One region of the Cytobacillus sp. FSL W8-0315 genome, then DNA from elsewhere that is predicted to be linked to it. Evidence: predicted binding sites of a transcription regulator. Region 1 holds the regulator's gene; each other region holds the start of a gene.
The links. The regulator LexA, encoded in region 1, represses DNA repair genes until DNA is damaged. The targets are predictions, from matches to a motif close to CGAACATATGTTCG.
Positions count from the first base shown of each region.

Region 2: a site for LexA is predicted at 3,673-3,686, ahead of MKY20_RS26880 (SPL family radical SAM protein). Genes of this name have one in related genera too.
Region 3: a site for LexA is predicted at 2,951-2,964, ahead of MKY20_RS10540 (YqzH family protein). Genes of this name have one in related genera too.

Region 1 covers NZ_JBBOOC010000001.1:3,890,999-3,896,437, reverse strand. The annotation lists gene MKY20_RS19885 (hypothetical protein) at 8-271, shown strand; gene MKY20_RS19880 (HNH endonuclease) at 877-1,107, shown strand; gene MKY20_RS19875 (CBO0543 family protein) at 1,229-1,720, shown strand; gene MKY20_RS19870 (CBO0543 family protein) at 1,717-2,184, shown strand; gene MKY20_RS19865 (hypothetical protein) at 2,322-2,684, opposite strand; gene MKY20_RS19860 (DUF4257 domain-containing protein) at 3,010-3,294, opposite strand; gene lexA (transcriptional repressor LexA) at 3,580-4,203, opposite strand; gene yneA (cell division suppressor protein YneA) at 4,359-4,691, shown strand; gene MKY20_RS19845 (YneB family resolvase-like protein) at 4,701-5,348, shown strand.
Region 2 covers NZ_JBBOOC010000003.1:218,378-223,816, forward strand. The annotation lists gene MKY20_RS26860 (tRNA dihydrouridine synthase) at 1-898, shown strand, start outside; gene MKY20_RS26865 (hypothetical protein) at 1,236-1,655, shown strand; gene MKY20_RS26870 (DUF1540 domain-containing protein) at 1,758-1,913, shown strand; gene MKY20_RS26875 (protein adenylyltransferase SelO) at 2,071-3,537, shown strand; gene MKY20_RS26880 (SPL family radical SAM protein) at 3,692-4,534, shown strand; gene MKY20_RS26885 (AAA family ATPase) at 4,563-5,315, shown strand; gene MKY20_RS26890 (VOC family protein) at 5,357-5,439, opposite strand, start outside.
Region 3 covers NZ_JBBOOC010000001.1:2,081,478-2,086,916, reverse strand. The annotation lists gene MKY20_RS10570 (hypothetical protein) at 1-106, opposite strand, end outside; gene MKY20_RS10565 (iron-sulfur cluster biosynthesis family protein) at 298-624, opposite strand; gene MKY20_RS10560 (CDGSH iron-sulfur domain-containing protein) at 739-957, shown strand; gene MKY20_RS10555 (hypothetical protein) at 977-1,135, opposite strand; gene MKY20_RS10550 (YolD-like family protein) at 1,216-1,551, opposite strand; gene MKY20_RS10545 (Y-family DNA polymerase) at 1,566-2,825, opposite strand; gene MKY20_RS10540 (YqzH family protein) at 3,065-3,271, shown strand; gene MKY20_RS10535 (SDR family NAD(P)-dependent oxidoreductase) at 3,309-4,103, opposite strand; gene MKY20_RS10530 (MBL fold metallo-hydrolase) at 4,105-5,079, opposite strand.

The DNA of each region.
Region 1 (5,439 bases):
GCGCTTCATGGTTGAATATCCTTTTGATCTTGAATTTATTAAAAAGAGAATGGCAATTCCACAAAAGATAGCTAAACTATCTTATTTAAATGAAAAAGCAGCTATCAAATATATGCGAATTTGGGGAGAAAAGAAAATGCCAATTACCATCTTATTTGATGAATTAATTGCAACTATTAAACAGAAACGGATGATCTTAAACATTAAATTATTGGCGCCCCCAATTTTGCCCCCATATTGCCCCCTTTTTAAAAAACTTAAAGATAATTAATGAAAATACAATTTAATTAAATCCCTATTTATCCGCATTTATAATAGAAAGTAATAAATAAATACGGATTAACTCATGTTCCGTACGCAAGTGCATCCATGGGAGCGCGAGCAGTACCTGAGCATGTACTAATAAGTAAACCCCTTGACACCATAGGTGTTGAGGGGTTTTTGTTTTCGGGTAAATTATTTAAAAAATTACCACAAGAACCTTAGTTCATAGTAAGAAAAAAAATACAACAATCAAGCCTATTGATGTAATTCCGTAACCTTTTTTAATTCTATAATCGGTTCCAGGAATCTTAGTTATTAAGTAATAAATTGGAATTACAAGTAATATGGGAAGAAAAACCCTTGCATTAGCTGAGAGGTTTTCAAATCTTGAAATTATCGTACCAATAATCAAAAGAGGAATAAAAGTTAGCAAATAGGCAAGTGACACTCTTTTCACACCTTTTTTCTGAATTATACCAAATTTCCAAAATTAAGGGCATCAATTATTAAAGTAACATGGATTCCTAAAATGATGTAAAAAGAAACCAAATTTATACCTTCCTAAAAATAATCGTAAATTTCAGGCAACATTATGAGTAGTTTTATAACAGTGTGGAATGGAAGAAGCTACGAGTAGTAATCAAGAAGCGTGACAACTATGAATGCCAGGAATGTAAACGGAAGGGGCGCTTAAGCATTGAAACAAATGAATACAGTGAGAGTGGTAAGGGTAGGAAGATCCAGTTGCTTGTTCACCATATCAAGGAGCTCGAGCTTCATCCAGACTTAGCGTTTGGTGAAGATAACATGGATACTGTTTGTGTCGATTGCCATAACAAATAACATGGCCCAGACTTCAAAAATATGAAGCTAAACAAATGGCAGCATGATGAAAAGTGGAGTATCGATTTTTTTAATTATGTAAACAAATAGTATTAAATAGTTCTAATGAAAGGTGACTTAAATGAATCTTGAAAGATGGATTATAATGGGGGTATTAATACTAAGTATCATGTGTCTCAAGCTGCTAGTACCGGGAGACAAGGTTAGAGAAGCGTGGGTTATCTTTTTATTTCTGCAGGTCATTACATGGCCAGCCGGTTTAATAGCAGTAGAAATGGGTTGGATTGAATATCCGATTCAATTGTACCCTAAGGCAAATTTATATAATAGGACTAGTTTTTCCTTTGAGTTCTTCCTATTCCCGGTAGTCGCCATTATTTTTAGTTTGTATTTTCCAAGGAACAAAAAAGGGTTTGGCTCACTATTGTATTATGTTTTCTTTGCTGGATTTTTTACCTTCTTAGATGCTGTATTAGAATCTAAAACCAAACTGGTTGAGTACCATGAATGGAAATGGTATTGGACACTAGTAACAGTAATGATTGCTCTATATATAAATGATAAATTTTATCGATGGTTTTCTAAAAGATTAATTTTGGTGGACTTAAAATGACCAGAGAAGTCCTGATTTTATTATGTTCGTGGATTTTATCATTGTACTTGTTATTAAGATATATCCCAACCGAAAGTAAAAGGTTAGCTTGGATAACCTTTATATTTGTTCAATCAATAGCATGGATACATGAATATATACAATTGGTATTTGGATTAGTTGAGTTTCCGTATAGAGAATTTAATAAAGCGACAAATATGAGCTTTTCATTGCATTATATTGTTTATCCCACAATTGCGGTGTTTTTTATACTTTTTTATCCAAAAGAAAAAGGGACAAGAAGAACATTTTTGTACTACTTACTATTTTCAATGGGGATAACAACTTACTCCTATCTTCTCGAAAAATTTAGTTCATTGTATCACTATATTCACTGGAACTGGTTCTTTGGATTAATTACCAACATGATTCTTCTTTATGTTGTAAAGATATATATATTTTGGTTTAAAAAAGGTCTGGTGTAACGAGTTGAAATATCTAGGTTCCCCCCGAGAAATATTAATAGTAAGGATTCTGTGTTAGACGACTAATTTAACCAAGGCAGGGGGCGTAAATTAAGAATAAGAATTAAGAGCTCAGGCGATAAAGGCGTGGCAACAAATCATTTACTTAAAATAAACGCCAGTACAGTGCCCCATATGAAAATCACTAAATAGAATAACCTTTGCAATAGACCGGCGTGCATAGGGATGAAAATTATTAACATATTGAGTGTGACTATGACTAGTAATGTAACTAAACAGTATTGAGTCCAGCGTTTTCCAATTTCTAAAGATTTTGCGTATAGCCAAAGACCGGGCAAAACAGTTATCATGTCAAGTTGAGCTGCTATTGAATGCCAAAATAGATTTATATCTGCTGGTATAAAGCCAGTCACAATATTCCCTAAAGCTAAGATAAGAATAAATATGGTTGCTAGCCGGTTTAGTCCTGTTTTCAAGGGTTTGTGAAAGATATAAAACACCAATGCTGCACTTATATAAAAAAATCCATTGGGCCTTTGCTTATTCCTTTTTTATCTTAGTTTCACTATACTTAATTGCCCATTGGTTCAGCAGAAGGAGCAGTTTTGAAAAAATAGTTAAAGAGGATTTCTAACGGCAAGGATTAGTATTTATGTTTCGTACGCAAGTACATCCCTTGGAGCAACGAACACTACATGAGCAATTACTTTAAAAATTCGAAAACACTCTGTTTGCATGAGCAGGGGGTTTTTACATAGCTAAAATACAAAAACCCCGTTTCTAAGTGAACGAGGTTTTAACTAATTTGTATTTCCCTGCATCTCTCTATTCTTTATGTCTGATCTTTAGGAAATCGAGACATGTCAGCAGTGCATCTCCTCCAAATCCTGCAATTACCGCAAGGAGCACTACCTTTAAGGCAGAGTCAGGATCTGAAGATACGACCAAAAAAACAGCCGCTAAAGCCCCCATGATTACTTCTTCAAAGACCCCCAGATAGATGAATTTTTTTGTCCTTCTGGGTTTGACCATTTTGCCTTCTTTCCGAATATGTCCAACGACACCGACCAGCCCACCAATCAACAAAGCGAAGGTAATGTTCAAAAACATTTTTTCTTCACACTCCTAAAGTCGAGATTTTGGACAAGCGACCTTAGGTTGATTCTCGGTGTATTACCATTATATAGAAAGTGGCTATAAAATAATATGCATAAAAATACCGAATTTTCTGAATAATAAAATAGTCATACATGACTGCAACTTAGTACCAACAGAAAAGGTATCAGTTACTTTCGTATGATTTCACTAATAGCATCAGGTAATAGGAACTGATAACCTTCTTAAAATTGGAAAAAATAAAAAGCAGGCAGTGGCTGCCTGCTTTTTATCATTCTATTAATGCATATGGCGGTATACACCTATAACTTTGCCAAGGATGGAAACATTTCGAAGGATGATAGGTTCCATTGTAGAGTTTTCCGGCTGAAGCCGGATATAGTCTTTTTCTTTAAAGAATCTTTTGACAGTTGCTTCATCTTCCTCTGTCATGGCAACCACGATATCTCCATTATTAGCAGTGCTCTGCTGTTTGACGATGACATAGTCGCCATCAAGGATTCCGGCTTCAATCATACTTTCCCCCATGATTTCAAGCATGAATACATGCTCATCAGCTGGTGCCATTCTTTCTGGAAGAGGGAAGTATTCTTCAACATTTTCAATGGCTGTTATCGGCTGCCCTGCAGTTACTTTACCGACGATCGGAACATTGACTGCACTGACCTTAGGGATGTGAGAAGACTCGTCCAGATCTAAAATTTCAATGGCGCGCGGTTTAGTAGGATCTCTGCGGATCAGCCCTTTGCTTTCAAGACGGGCGAGATGGCCGTGAACTGTTGAGCTTGAAGCCAGGCCGACTGCTTCCCCGATCTCCCTTACAGAAGGCGGATAGCCTCTCAATTTAACTTCCTCTTTAATAAACTCTAATATATCTTGCTGCCTTTTTGATAATTTCACCATCTTTACGCACCTCGTATGTTTTTGTTGTCTCAATTATAGCATCAATTACCATATGATACAAACATAAGTTCGAATTTTTATTGACACAAAACAAATGTTCGGTCTATAATAAAAACATCAAATGCGAACATACATTCTTTTAGAGGTGGTATATCATGCTGAAAAAATTGTGGAAATCATATTCTTATGCTATTATTCTCTTCGTTTTAAGCCTGACAGCATCGTTTATTATGCTCATTCAGATAGAGACACCTGATACGGAAAAGTTTGTGAAAGTCACTGTTGCAGAAGGTGACTCTTTATGGGAAATTGCTGAGAGTTTTTCGGCTGAACATTCGCTGTCTACAGATCAATTTATTAATTGGGTCGAACAAAATAATGAGATAGCGGCAGGCAGGATTTTTCCGGGCGATGAAATTGTTATTCCAGTAAAAGCACTGGATGACGAGCCTTATAAAGAGCTTGCCAGTTCAGACTTTTATGAATAAGGAGAAGTTATGAAAGCAATTATTTACTGCAGGGTTAGTACAACAAAGGATACTCAGGAAACGTCCCTTTCAAGACAGGAAGAAGAGCTGGTGAATCTGGCGAAAAAGCATGATTTTGAAGTAGTCAAGGTGATACGCGAACAGGCCAGTGGATATGACCTTGAAAGAGACGGTATATTGGAGCTTTTAGACTTAATTAAAGAAAAGGATATCAAGGTTGTCCTCATTCAGGATGAAACCAGGCTGGGGCGGGGTAATGCAAAGATAGCGATACTCCATTGCATCCTAAAGGAAGAAGTTCAGCTGTACAGCATTTCGAATAACGGCCAGCTCGAGCTTTCGGAATCAGATTCGATGGTGCTGAACATTGTTGGGATGGTAGAAGAATATCAGAGAAAGCTTCATAACATCAAAATTAGACGCGGCATGCAGCGGGCTGTTGATAAGGGATACCGCCCCGAGAAGAACTTAAGCAATCAGGGAACAAATGGCGGCAGGGAAAGAATAGAGGTGCCGATAGAGGAAATTGTCCGGCTAAGGAAAAACGAGTTAACATTTGCAGAGATTGCTGCAACACTCAGAGGCTTTGGCTATAATATCTCAAAAGCAACAGTCCACAGAAGGTATAAAGAGTATATGGAATCACTTGTTGAATAGAGCACTTTTCTTGTCAAAAGTGTTCTTTTTTAGTATGATGGCAGTTGAGTTTCAGTATTGTTCCATATCTGAAGCTATTGTATAATAAAAA
Region 2 (5,439 bases), on a different contig from region 1:
TCGCCATGTGGTGAGTGAAGCAGCCAGACCTGATGTGTTTTTTACTGAGTTTACAAACTCAGATAGTTATTGTCACCCTGAGGGGATTAATAGTGTGCGTGGGCGTTTGACTTTTACAGAGGATGAACAGCCAATTGTAGCCCATATATGGGGGGATAAGCCTGAATACTTCCGGCAAATGAGTATTGGGATGGCGGAACTGGGCTTTAAGGGATTGGATATCAATATGGGCTGTCCTGTACCCAATGTGGCACAGCACGGGAAGGGAAGCGGCCTGATCCGCCGCCCGGAAGTGGCAGCTGAATTGATCCAGGCAGCCAAAGCAGGAGGTTTGCCGGTAAGTGTAAAGACAAGGCTTGGCTTCACGGAAGTAGACGAATGGAAGGTCTGGCTGAAACACATTTTGGAGCAGGACATTGCTAATCTTTCCATTCATCTGCGTACAAGGGACGAAATGAGCAAAGTGCCTGCGCATTGGGAGCTGATCCCGGAGATTAAGAAACTTCGCGACCAGGTGGCACCAGATACCCTTTTGACGATCAATGGAGATATTCCTGACCGTCAGAAGGGCTTGGAGCTGGCCGAGAAATACGGTATTGATGGAGTTATGATTGGGCGCGGCATATTCCATAATCCATTTGCTTTTGAAACGGAGAAGAAAGATCATAGCAGTGAGGAATTGCTGGACCTTTTAAGATTGCATATGGATCTTCATGATCAATATTCGCATTTAGAGCTGCGGCCGTTCACGGCTCTTCACCGTTTTTTCAAGATCTATGCCAAAGGATTTCCAGGGGCAAGTGCACTAAGAAATCAATTGATGAACACAAGGTCTACAGATGAAGTGCGTGAATTGCTTGATGCGTTTGTGTCAAAGAATCTTGAAAATAATAACTGAATTCTAAATGGGGATGGGCAAGCGGTCCATCCTCCTTTTTTTTCACAAGGTTTGTTGCTTTTTGTATTATATTTACTGAGTTGATTGTAGCGGAAGGTGCGAGATCCTTGAAAATGCATTCGCATTTTCTTCGTGCGGTGTTTACTCAAGGGAGCTTACTCAATGTCTGCGGGAGTAGCGGACAGGTGAGACCCCGCAGACGCACAGCGTCGAGGAGGCTCACCGCCCGCCCCGCGGAAAGCGAGCAGCCTGGAGCGGAAATCAACGGACAGCATTGATAAGCAAAAAACAACAATTTATACGAAAAGAGCCTAAATTTTAAACTTGAGGGATGAGGATGAAAGCTTTTTTATTATGCACATTCATGGTATTTTCTTTTGCAATGATAGCAGGCTGTCAATCAGCTGAAACAATGGTTCTGCTGGATGAGGAAGTCAGAGAAATCAAAGTTTCAAAATCGGAGGGTCTAGGCGGAATTAATGAAGAAAGTTTTATTTCTTTCAAGGATAGAAAATCGATCGCTGTATTTGAAAAGGCAATAACATCTGCTGTAAAACAGTCAGGGAATGCAGATATTAGTAAACCTGAGTATGATATAGCAGTAGAATATAAAGGAGAACTTCCTTCTCACGGCATTCATTTGTGGCTTGGAGAAGACAATGAAAAAAGCGCCTTCATGTATATTACAGATGAATCTGTTTACCTAACTTCTCCAGAAATGACGATAAAACTAAGAAGCCTAATTCTCTCCAAATAACAGCAGCCCAGCCATTTCACCTGTGTGTGGAATTAAATTCCATATGGTTAATTCACTTGGAAAAGGGGTATTGATCAGTAATCCAAAAGGAGGTGGCCAAGAATGGAAGTAGAAGTTTTATGTAATGTTGAGAACTGCAAGTATTGGGCTGAAGGTGATAAGTGCGTTGCCGACTCTATTTATGTGATTGGCCAAAATGGCCGAGAAGCTGATGATGTAGAGGAAACAGCCTGTAAAACGTTTGAGCATCGTGAATAAGATTGAGTAGGCCTGACTGCTGGAGAATTTTAACGATCCCGGCCGTCAGGTTTTTTTACATACAAAAAGAGAAGATTATTAAGACCGCTATGTTTCTCCGGAAAGGGTATAATAAATGAAAATGACACTAAATCCATGCAGACAGGAAGGAGATAGAATGACGACTATTAATGAAACCGGATGGAATTTTGATAATAGCTATTCACGGCTGCCGCAGACATTCTTTTCAAAAGTAAAGCCAAATCCTGTACAATCACCTGAGCTGGTGATCCTTAACGAGCCACTGGCGAAATTTTTGGGACTAAACATTGATGCATTGACAAGCGAAACTGGCATTGAGGTACTTTCTGGCTCTCGAGTTCCAAAAGACGCTGAACCTCTTGCTCAGGCTTATGCAGGGCATCAGTTTGGACACTTTAATATGCTTGGAGATGGCCGGGCCATGCTGATCGGCGAGCAGATAACTCCTGAGGATAAACGGGTGGACATTCAGCTGAAGGGCTCCGGCAGAACTCCGTTTTCACGCGGGGGAGATGGGCGGGCGGCTCTAGGCCCGATGCTCCGAGAATTCATTATCAGCGAAGCCATGTATGCTCTGGGAATTCCCACTACCCGCAGTCTGGCAGTTGTAACAACAGGTGAAGCGATTATCCGGGAAACTGAGCTTCCAGGTGCTGTACTGACAAGAGTGGCTGATAGCCATATACGGGTGGGCACTTTTCAATATGCGGCAAATTGGAGGCCGGCTGATGAGCTTAAAACACTGGCAGATTACACGATTCAGCGCCACTACCCAGAAATTAAAGGCGATGAAAATCCTTACAAGACACTCTTGCAGAAAGTGATCAAACGTCAGGCTGCACTCATTGCGAAATGGCAGCTAACAGGTTTTATCCATGGAGTCATGAACACCGACAATATGACAATTAGCGGAGAAACCATCGATTATGGTCCGTGCGCCTTTATGGATAAGTATGACTTGGCAACCGTATTTAGTTCCATTGACAGAGAAGGCCGGTATGCCTATGGAAATCAGCCTTATATAGGCGGATGGAATCTGGCAAGGTTTGCTGAAACCCTCTTGCCCCTGCTGCATGAAAATGAGGAAGATGCTGTAAATATAGCCCAGGATGCAATTTCGGAATACAATAAAATTTATCAAAACCATTGGCTTGCAGGGATGAGGGCAAAACTCGGATTTTTTAATGAAGAAGCACAAGATGAAGCCCTATTTACCAGCCTTCTAAAGATGATGCAGAAGTCTGGAGCAGATTATACAAACACCTTCCGTTTATTAACATTAGACAAGCCTGAGGAAACTTCGATATTTGATGATCAAGAATTTGCAAACTGGCATGGACAATGGCAGGAAAGGCTGAACAGGCAAAAGGAATCGAAAGAAGCAGTGAATGAATTAATGAGGAAGAGCAACCCATCCGTCATCCCCCGGAATCACAGAGTTGAAGAAGCTCTTGAAGCAGCTGTTACCAAAGGGGATTACAGCGTGATGAAAAAGCTTCTTGCAGCACTGAAGGATCCTTATGCCTATACAATAGAACAGGAAGAATACTGCAAGCTGCCAGAGCCATCCGGCATGCCATATCGAACATTTTGCGGAACTTAATATAGAGAAATGAACAATTAGAGCGTTGGCTGTAATTTTGCAAAGCCTGGCCCCATTAGTGGGGCAGGCATTTTTTATTTAAGCAGTTAGTGCTTTATTGTTGACTTCAGGAAATCACGGTGTTATTTTTAAGACAGAACATACATTCGATTTGGTGATTATCCTGAATATACATCTTGAAGAAATCATATCAAAAAGTATCTTAACACCTGCCAAAGGTGCAATTGACAACTTTACTCATTCATTGAACCCCTATGCGGGCTGTGCCTTTGGCTGCAAATATTGCTACGTTAGGGAGCTTCCTGTTTCCATTTTTCGTGAAGAGGAATGGGGTGCGTGGATTGATATAAAATCAAATGCGGCCGAACTTTTGGAGAAAGAATTGGTTAAAGCTAAAAAGAGGGGAAAAGTTGCTTTATTTATGTCCTCTTCCACAGACCCTTACCAGCCGATTGAATATGCCTCAAAACTGACAAGAAGTTTATTGGAAGTTATGCTTAAAAATCAGCCTGACTTTTTACATGTACAAACCCGTTCTCCTATGGTGAAGCGGGATATTGATTTATTTCAGCAATTCGGAGATAGTATCAGAATCTCCATGACAATCGAGACAGACAAAGAAGAAGTCAGAAAGGCATTTGCACCAGCGGCCCCTCCCATCCCGGCAAGAATGGCTGCACTAAAAGACATAAAAGATGCAGGAATTATAACTCAAGCAACAATAGCCCCGTTACTGCCTTGTTCAAGAGAATTTCCTGCAAAACTTAAGTCTATTGCAAATCGAGTTACAATTGACGATTTTTGGATGGGGGATGGAAGCGGCGGACGCAGGACTGAGAGACTTGGAATCCGCAAGATCTTTGATGAGCTTGGTTTGGAGAAATGGTATAGTCCATCTGCATATAAAGTGGTTCTTAAAATGCTGGACCGGGAATTTCAAGATGCACCCATTCAATTAGGTGTATCCAAGGCTGGCTTCAGCCCTGATGGCAAATAGCTGACTATAAAATATATGAGGTATTTTTATGGATCTATTAAGTTCACATTATGTAAGAGGTATTAGCCTTAAAAGAGAAGAAATTCCTTCCTTCAATCAGTATCCCTTCAACCTTCCCAGCTTGAAAACCATGGATGAGGTGCCTTTCCACCCGAAAGTAACCTTTCTGATTGGAGAGAATGGAATGGGAAAGTCGACACTGCTCGAGGCAGTAGCGGTTGCACTAGGATTTAATGCAGAAGGCGGATCTTTCAATTTTAACTTTTCAACCTTCGATTCGCATTCTGTGCTGGGAGATTATCTCAAGGTGATAAAAGGCATAGATAGGCCGTCTGATGGTTTTTTTCTAAGGGCAGAGAGTTTCTATAATGTCGCTTCTAATATTGAGGAAATGGATCGGGAAGGTGGCGCACCAAAAGTAATCGACTCCTTTGGAGGCCGTTCTTTACATGAGCAATCTCATGGAGAAGCGTTTTTCTCTACGTTTCTTCACCGGTTTCGCGGCAATGGGATTTACATCCTGGACGAGCCGGAGGCAGCACTTTCTCCTTTGCGGCAAATGTCCATGCTGACAAGAATTCATGATTTGGTCAGGGAACACTCACAATTTATTATCGCTACACATTCTCCGATCATTATGGCCTATCCGGAGGCAGCGATATATGAATTCAGCGAGGAAGGCATTTCAGAAAAGAAGCTGGAGGAAACGAATCATTACCGCATCATGAAACAATTCTTTGATGATAAGAAAAGGATGCTTCATCATTTGCTGGATGAATAATAAAAATGGAGGCCTCATGCCTCCATTTTTGTCTATGTATCTTATTCACTTTCGTGGCTGAACATCCAGTTTACACCAAATTTATCTGTTAACTGGCCAAAGCTCTTGCTCCAGAAAGTTTCCT
Region 3 (5,439 bases), 1.8 Mb from region 1:
TTACGTTGAATGGAATTCCATCATCAATCGCCTGGCCCATTGTTGCTGTACTGCACCCTGACAGCATCAGGAAAGCTGCCGCCAGCAAAAATAACTTCTGCTTCATTCGAATCTCCCCCCATCAGCACTCTCTCTTCACCAATAATGACAAAACATCTTTGTTATTGTTATTCTATTTAGCCTGTAACCTTTTACTAATATATTAAAACCTTATTTTCCAGAATTTTGGAAGGGTATTTTTACCTATGTAACCTATTAAAAAAGACCGCCTTCCCTCAGCGGCCGCCTGCTACATCATTATTTTGTTTTATCAATAAAGCTCATCCTAGGGTTTAAATACTGATTTGGGCTTTTTAACTGAAAGCAATTTGCTTTCACTGAAAAGTCTATTGTTAAATCGTCATCCAAAAATACTTCCTTTGATTTTTCCGCATATATGCTGCCAGCGTTCGTTTTAATTTCCCTGTCATCTTCATCCAGGTCATTAACAAGCCAGAGAGCCGTTACCCCGCTTACTACACAGCCGCAGCCATCTATATCATACTTTAGTTTTATGAATCCATCTTTGCCGGCAATCCGTTCGGACAATTTTTCAGCCGCCAATTCAGTTAATGCAATTTCCATGTTTAAAACTACCTCCCCTTTGCATATGCTGTATTTTAACACAGATAGGAATAACATGCTTCTGAAAGAGACAGTTGCTTATTCAGCCACCAAAATGTGAAAGGATGATTGGATATGTCAAAGGCGCAGATTAAAGTAATGGATAATGGATCGCTGCGTGTAACAGGTGATGTAGAGTTAATTGATATGGATGGCAATAAATTTGAAACAAAACAAACCTTCTCCCTTTGCCGCTGCGGGAGGTCCCAAAAAATCCCATTTTGTGACGGCACTCATAAAGGAACTTTCCAATCCTGTGTCCGTGCGGAGAAAGCTCTCGACGACAAGCAATAAGGGTGGAAAACGGGGACAGTCATCCCCGTTTTTTTTCATTTTTTATTCCTGCGGGTGTTGCTCTTTCATCCTGTACAATCCCCTGTAGCATTTCCCGGTCCCTGTCCGTACTGTCTTCTCCTGCCCCTGGTGCGATATTAGCCATCGGCAGCTGTTCCAGTTCTTTTCCTCTAGGCATATTTCTTACACCCCCCTGCTGTTAAGGTGCTTCCCGCGCCCAAAAACTACCCGTTTTAAATTCATCCAGTTCAGACAGCTCTATTCTTCCGTGAACCGCGCATCCGCTATAGCGTTAATGGAAATACGGTGAATCTCCCCAAATCGATCAACAATATGAAGCTTTTGGCCAAGTTCATCCCAGTAATGGATGCTCCCGATGACCAGTTCATAATTTCTGCCCCTGTAATGAGTAAGTGTAACGCTTTTTTGAAATTCCATTGCCTCCGAAAGAATTTCATTCATATATTCAAATTTCTGCTCATCCAATTCCCGCTTTTGCTCGTACGTATCTTCCTCTGCCCAGTCTCTCAAGAGCTTTACATGTTCCGGCAGCATCATAGAAGTCCATTTTATTCTGCCCCGATCGCGAATCATGAGCTGACCCCCTTTTACATCTTATGGCCGCCAACCAATGTCGCACGGTGCTTGGCGGTTCCTGCGCTTGTATAAGAGACGGCTCTTAGCAAAGCTCCTCCTCCAAACTTGGAGCGGATCCGGTCCACTGTGTAGCCGAGCTCCCTTTTTTTCCAGCCATCCAAATCGAACAGATTCAGCTGCATTTCGCTGTCATCCGTAATATTGCCGAGGGAAATGGAAATCTGACGCACTGTTTTGCCCTCATAATTCTCGTCAAAAAGCTCGAGGCAAACGCGATAAAGATCCATCGTAATATTGGTTGGCTGGTCAACTGTCCTTGAGCGGTAAAAGCCTCCTCCAAATTCATCCTGGCTGTAGCCAAGGCCAAAACTGATGGTCCTTCCGGCTTTGCGGTGGCTGCGGGCCCTTCTTGCCACTTCCTCACACATCTCAAGGACCACATGCTTAATTTCCTTTTCCTCTTTATAATCCCTCAGTAAAATCTGGCTTTTCCCAAAGCTGATCTGCCCTTCCATGATCGGTGCCCCTATTTCCGACAGATCAATACCCCATGCATGGTGATAGAGCTGATTGCCCATAATCCCAAACTTTTTTTCAAGCTTAGCCAGATCATAGCGGGCAAGCTGTCCAACTGTAAAAATCCCCATTCCATTCAATGTCTTTTCAACACGGCGGCCGATGCCCCACATTTCCCTTAAAGGGGATACATTCCACAGCTTTGCTTTCACATCTTCGTACGTCCATTCAGCAACCCCCTTTTTTTTCGCCTCAAGATCCAGGCAGAGCTTTGACATAAGCAAATTAGGCCCTATTCCTATGGCACAGGGGAGCTGAAATTCCCGTTCAATATCATCTTTTATTTTCCAGGCAATTGTCTGGGCATCACCCCAGAGATGCACTGCACCGTCTACTTTTATAAAACTTTCATCGACACTGTAGGTATGGATGGCTTCCTTGGGGACATAACGGTTAAACACCCTGGTGATTTCAGTGGAGATTCTTAAATAAGTCGCCATTTTCGGCTCCTCAATTCTAATGCGCGGATCATTTGGAACCTCAAAAAGCCGGGCCCCTGTCTTTATCCCAAACTCTTTTTTCATTCGCGGAGAGGCAGCCAGAACAACGCTGCCCTTCCGTTCCACATTCCCGGCAATTACAAGATAGCAATCAAGAGGATCCAGACCAAGCATGACAGCAGAACAGCTTGCATAAAAGCTCTTCATATCAACACACAAAATTTGATTATTCGGCATTGCGCTGTAATCAACCATGACATCGACATCCTCCTTCAGAAAAGCGCAAGGCGCCGTACCTGCTTATGCTGGCCGGCAGCTCCTGAATCCAATAAAAACAAACAAGAACATCCGTTCTATATATGTATACCCATTATATTAAGCGAATATGCGTTCGGTTTCAATGGAAATTTTACGCGTTTTTTCTTAAAACAGGTTCTTTTGCCAGGTGCCGATATTACCAGAAGCCAGTATAATCAGCTTGAGGTGCAAAAATAATGAACAAAAAACTGATATATAAAATGGTTCAAAACTGTTTAAAGCAATATAACGAGGACAGCCATTCCATTTCGTTTGAGAGCAGGGAATTTGCAGAGATATTCAATAAAGTAATAGAGGAGAAAAATAAAGAAGCAGACAGCGAGCTGCATGAAATAGTAAATGATGTGGTATACGGGTATATTACTGGTTCACCATATTTTTGAATGAAAAAGAAGCCAAAGCGATTGCTCCGGCTTCTTTTCATTTCTGATTGAATGCACGCTTTCCAATTTTTTCGAAAAGCCCTGGAAAAAGTGTATAGACGATGCTTCCCGCATTCATCCACCGAGGAAGATTAATTTCCCTGACCGGCCGGAGCATTGCATTAACTACCTTGAGCGCAACATATTCGGGCTTAAGCATAAATTTGCTGACATTTTTCACATATGTGCCTTTTTCATCGGCAATATTGAAGAAGTTTGTCTCAATCGGTCCGGGATTAACAGCAGTCACAAAGACATTGCTGTCAGCCAGCTCCATCCGAAGGCTGTTCGTATAGCCAAGAACAGCATGCTTGGTTGCGGAATAGACACTGGATTTCGGTGTGGCAATTTTGCCCGCCTGTGAGGCGATGTTGATAATATGGCCGCTCCTCTGCTTCCTCATCACCGGCAGCACCATGCTGGTGCAAGCCATTAAACCAACTACATTTACATCAAACATTCCCTTTATTTCTTCAACGTTTGCTTCATGCGCTTCCCGGAAAACGCCGAACCCGGCATTATTCACAAGAACATCTATATGATCAAACCGGGCAAGTACCTCGGAAAAAACAGCCGAGACCTCGTCAGTGTCCGAAACATCAAGTTTATGTATGTAAACATCCACTGAAAAACGCCTAAGCAAATCTGCCTGCAGTTCCTGCAATTTGTCAAAACTGCGGGCAAGAAGGACAAGGTTCGCTCCCCTCTCGGCACAAAGGACAGCCATCTGGGCCCCGATCCCTCCGGATGCACCTGTAATAATCACATTTTTATTCTTTAATCTGTCTGACAAATCAAACCACCTCTTTTGATGCGGAATACAAGAATGCTTCCTCCTCTTTATTTATATAAATCTCTCCTATTGAATGTAAATAGTCAAGCTGAGCAACCGTTTCGGAAATCGTCAGGGAAAGCTCCTTCTCATAAACTTTCGGAAAAAGGCGGCGGCACACTTCAAAAACAGTGAGCGATTCGGACTCGAGCCATGCCTTTACTTTCATTGCCCGCTCATGCTGCCGGCCAAGCCTTTCGTTTATTAACTCATTCACATTTGTAATATCCTCGCCATGTCCAGAGTAAAAAAGGGATATTGGAAGCTGCTGCAGCTTTTTCAGCGACTCATTATACTGAATCTGCGGCTTTGGCCGTTCCGTATTGCCGGGAAGCGGCGGCTCCAGGATGGGATTAGGAGAAATGTGTGCAAGCAAATGGTCTCCTCCAAGAAATACACCATCTTTCTCCCTGAACAAACCTATATGGCTCTGTGCATGCCCGGGTGTCTCCATTACCGTCCAATCGTCCAGCCCTTCAGGCTGCCTGCCTTCCTCCAGTTCGCCCGTCAGAGTACGATTGCAGGAATAGCGCAGAGTCTTTTTCATCTTATTTATAAAGGAAAAATAACTTTCAGGAATCCCAAATTCATTGAACAGTTTTATGTAAAATTCATCATGAAATTTTAGAAATTGGTCCGTCCGGGACAGCCACCTTTGGTTAACCCGGTGCCCGAACACATCGAGATTATCAGGGAAAAAGTCAAGCAGCCCGGCATGATCGGGATGATGATGTGTGAGGACAACCTGTTCAAAATCACCGGGAGTTAAATTCAGCTCTTTAAGCTGGGATTTTAAGGCTTCCCATGCTTCATCCGTTTTAGGGCCGGCATCAACAAGAGTCAGCTTTTCCCCTTTCACTGCATATACATTAACGTCACCGACAGGAAAAGGTGTCGGGATAACAAGCTTTGCAATTCCATTCTTCCAATTTGCCATTTTAACAATCCCCCTAAATCACTATATTTAAATAAAATAAAGCTGTTTTTTTATATACTTCCGCAGGCCATCCAAGTCATACAGTCCATATGCCCTTTAGATAAACCAACTTGTTTTACCCTTAAAATATCAGCATTTGCCATGCGTACAAATTACCGAAATTCCATAACATAATTTAGAAATCTTCATATATAAAAATAAGTGTACCGTTCTTTTTATCAATTGTCATTATTTTCACATAACTTTTGCACATTATTAATATTTTATAGGAAAATACTGCTTGACAAATAAGCGTGTCTTCTTGCATAATCACAATTAAAATTTGATTTCACAAACCAAGCTGCACTATTGGACAGCAGG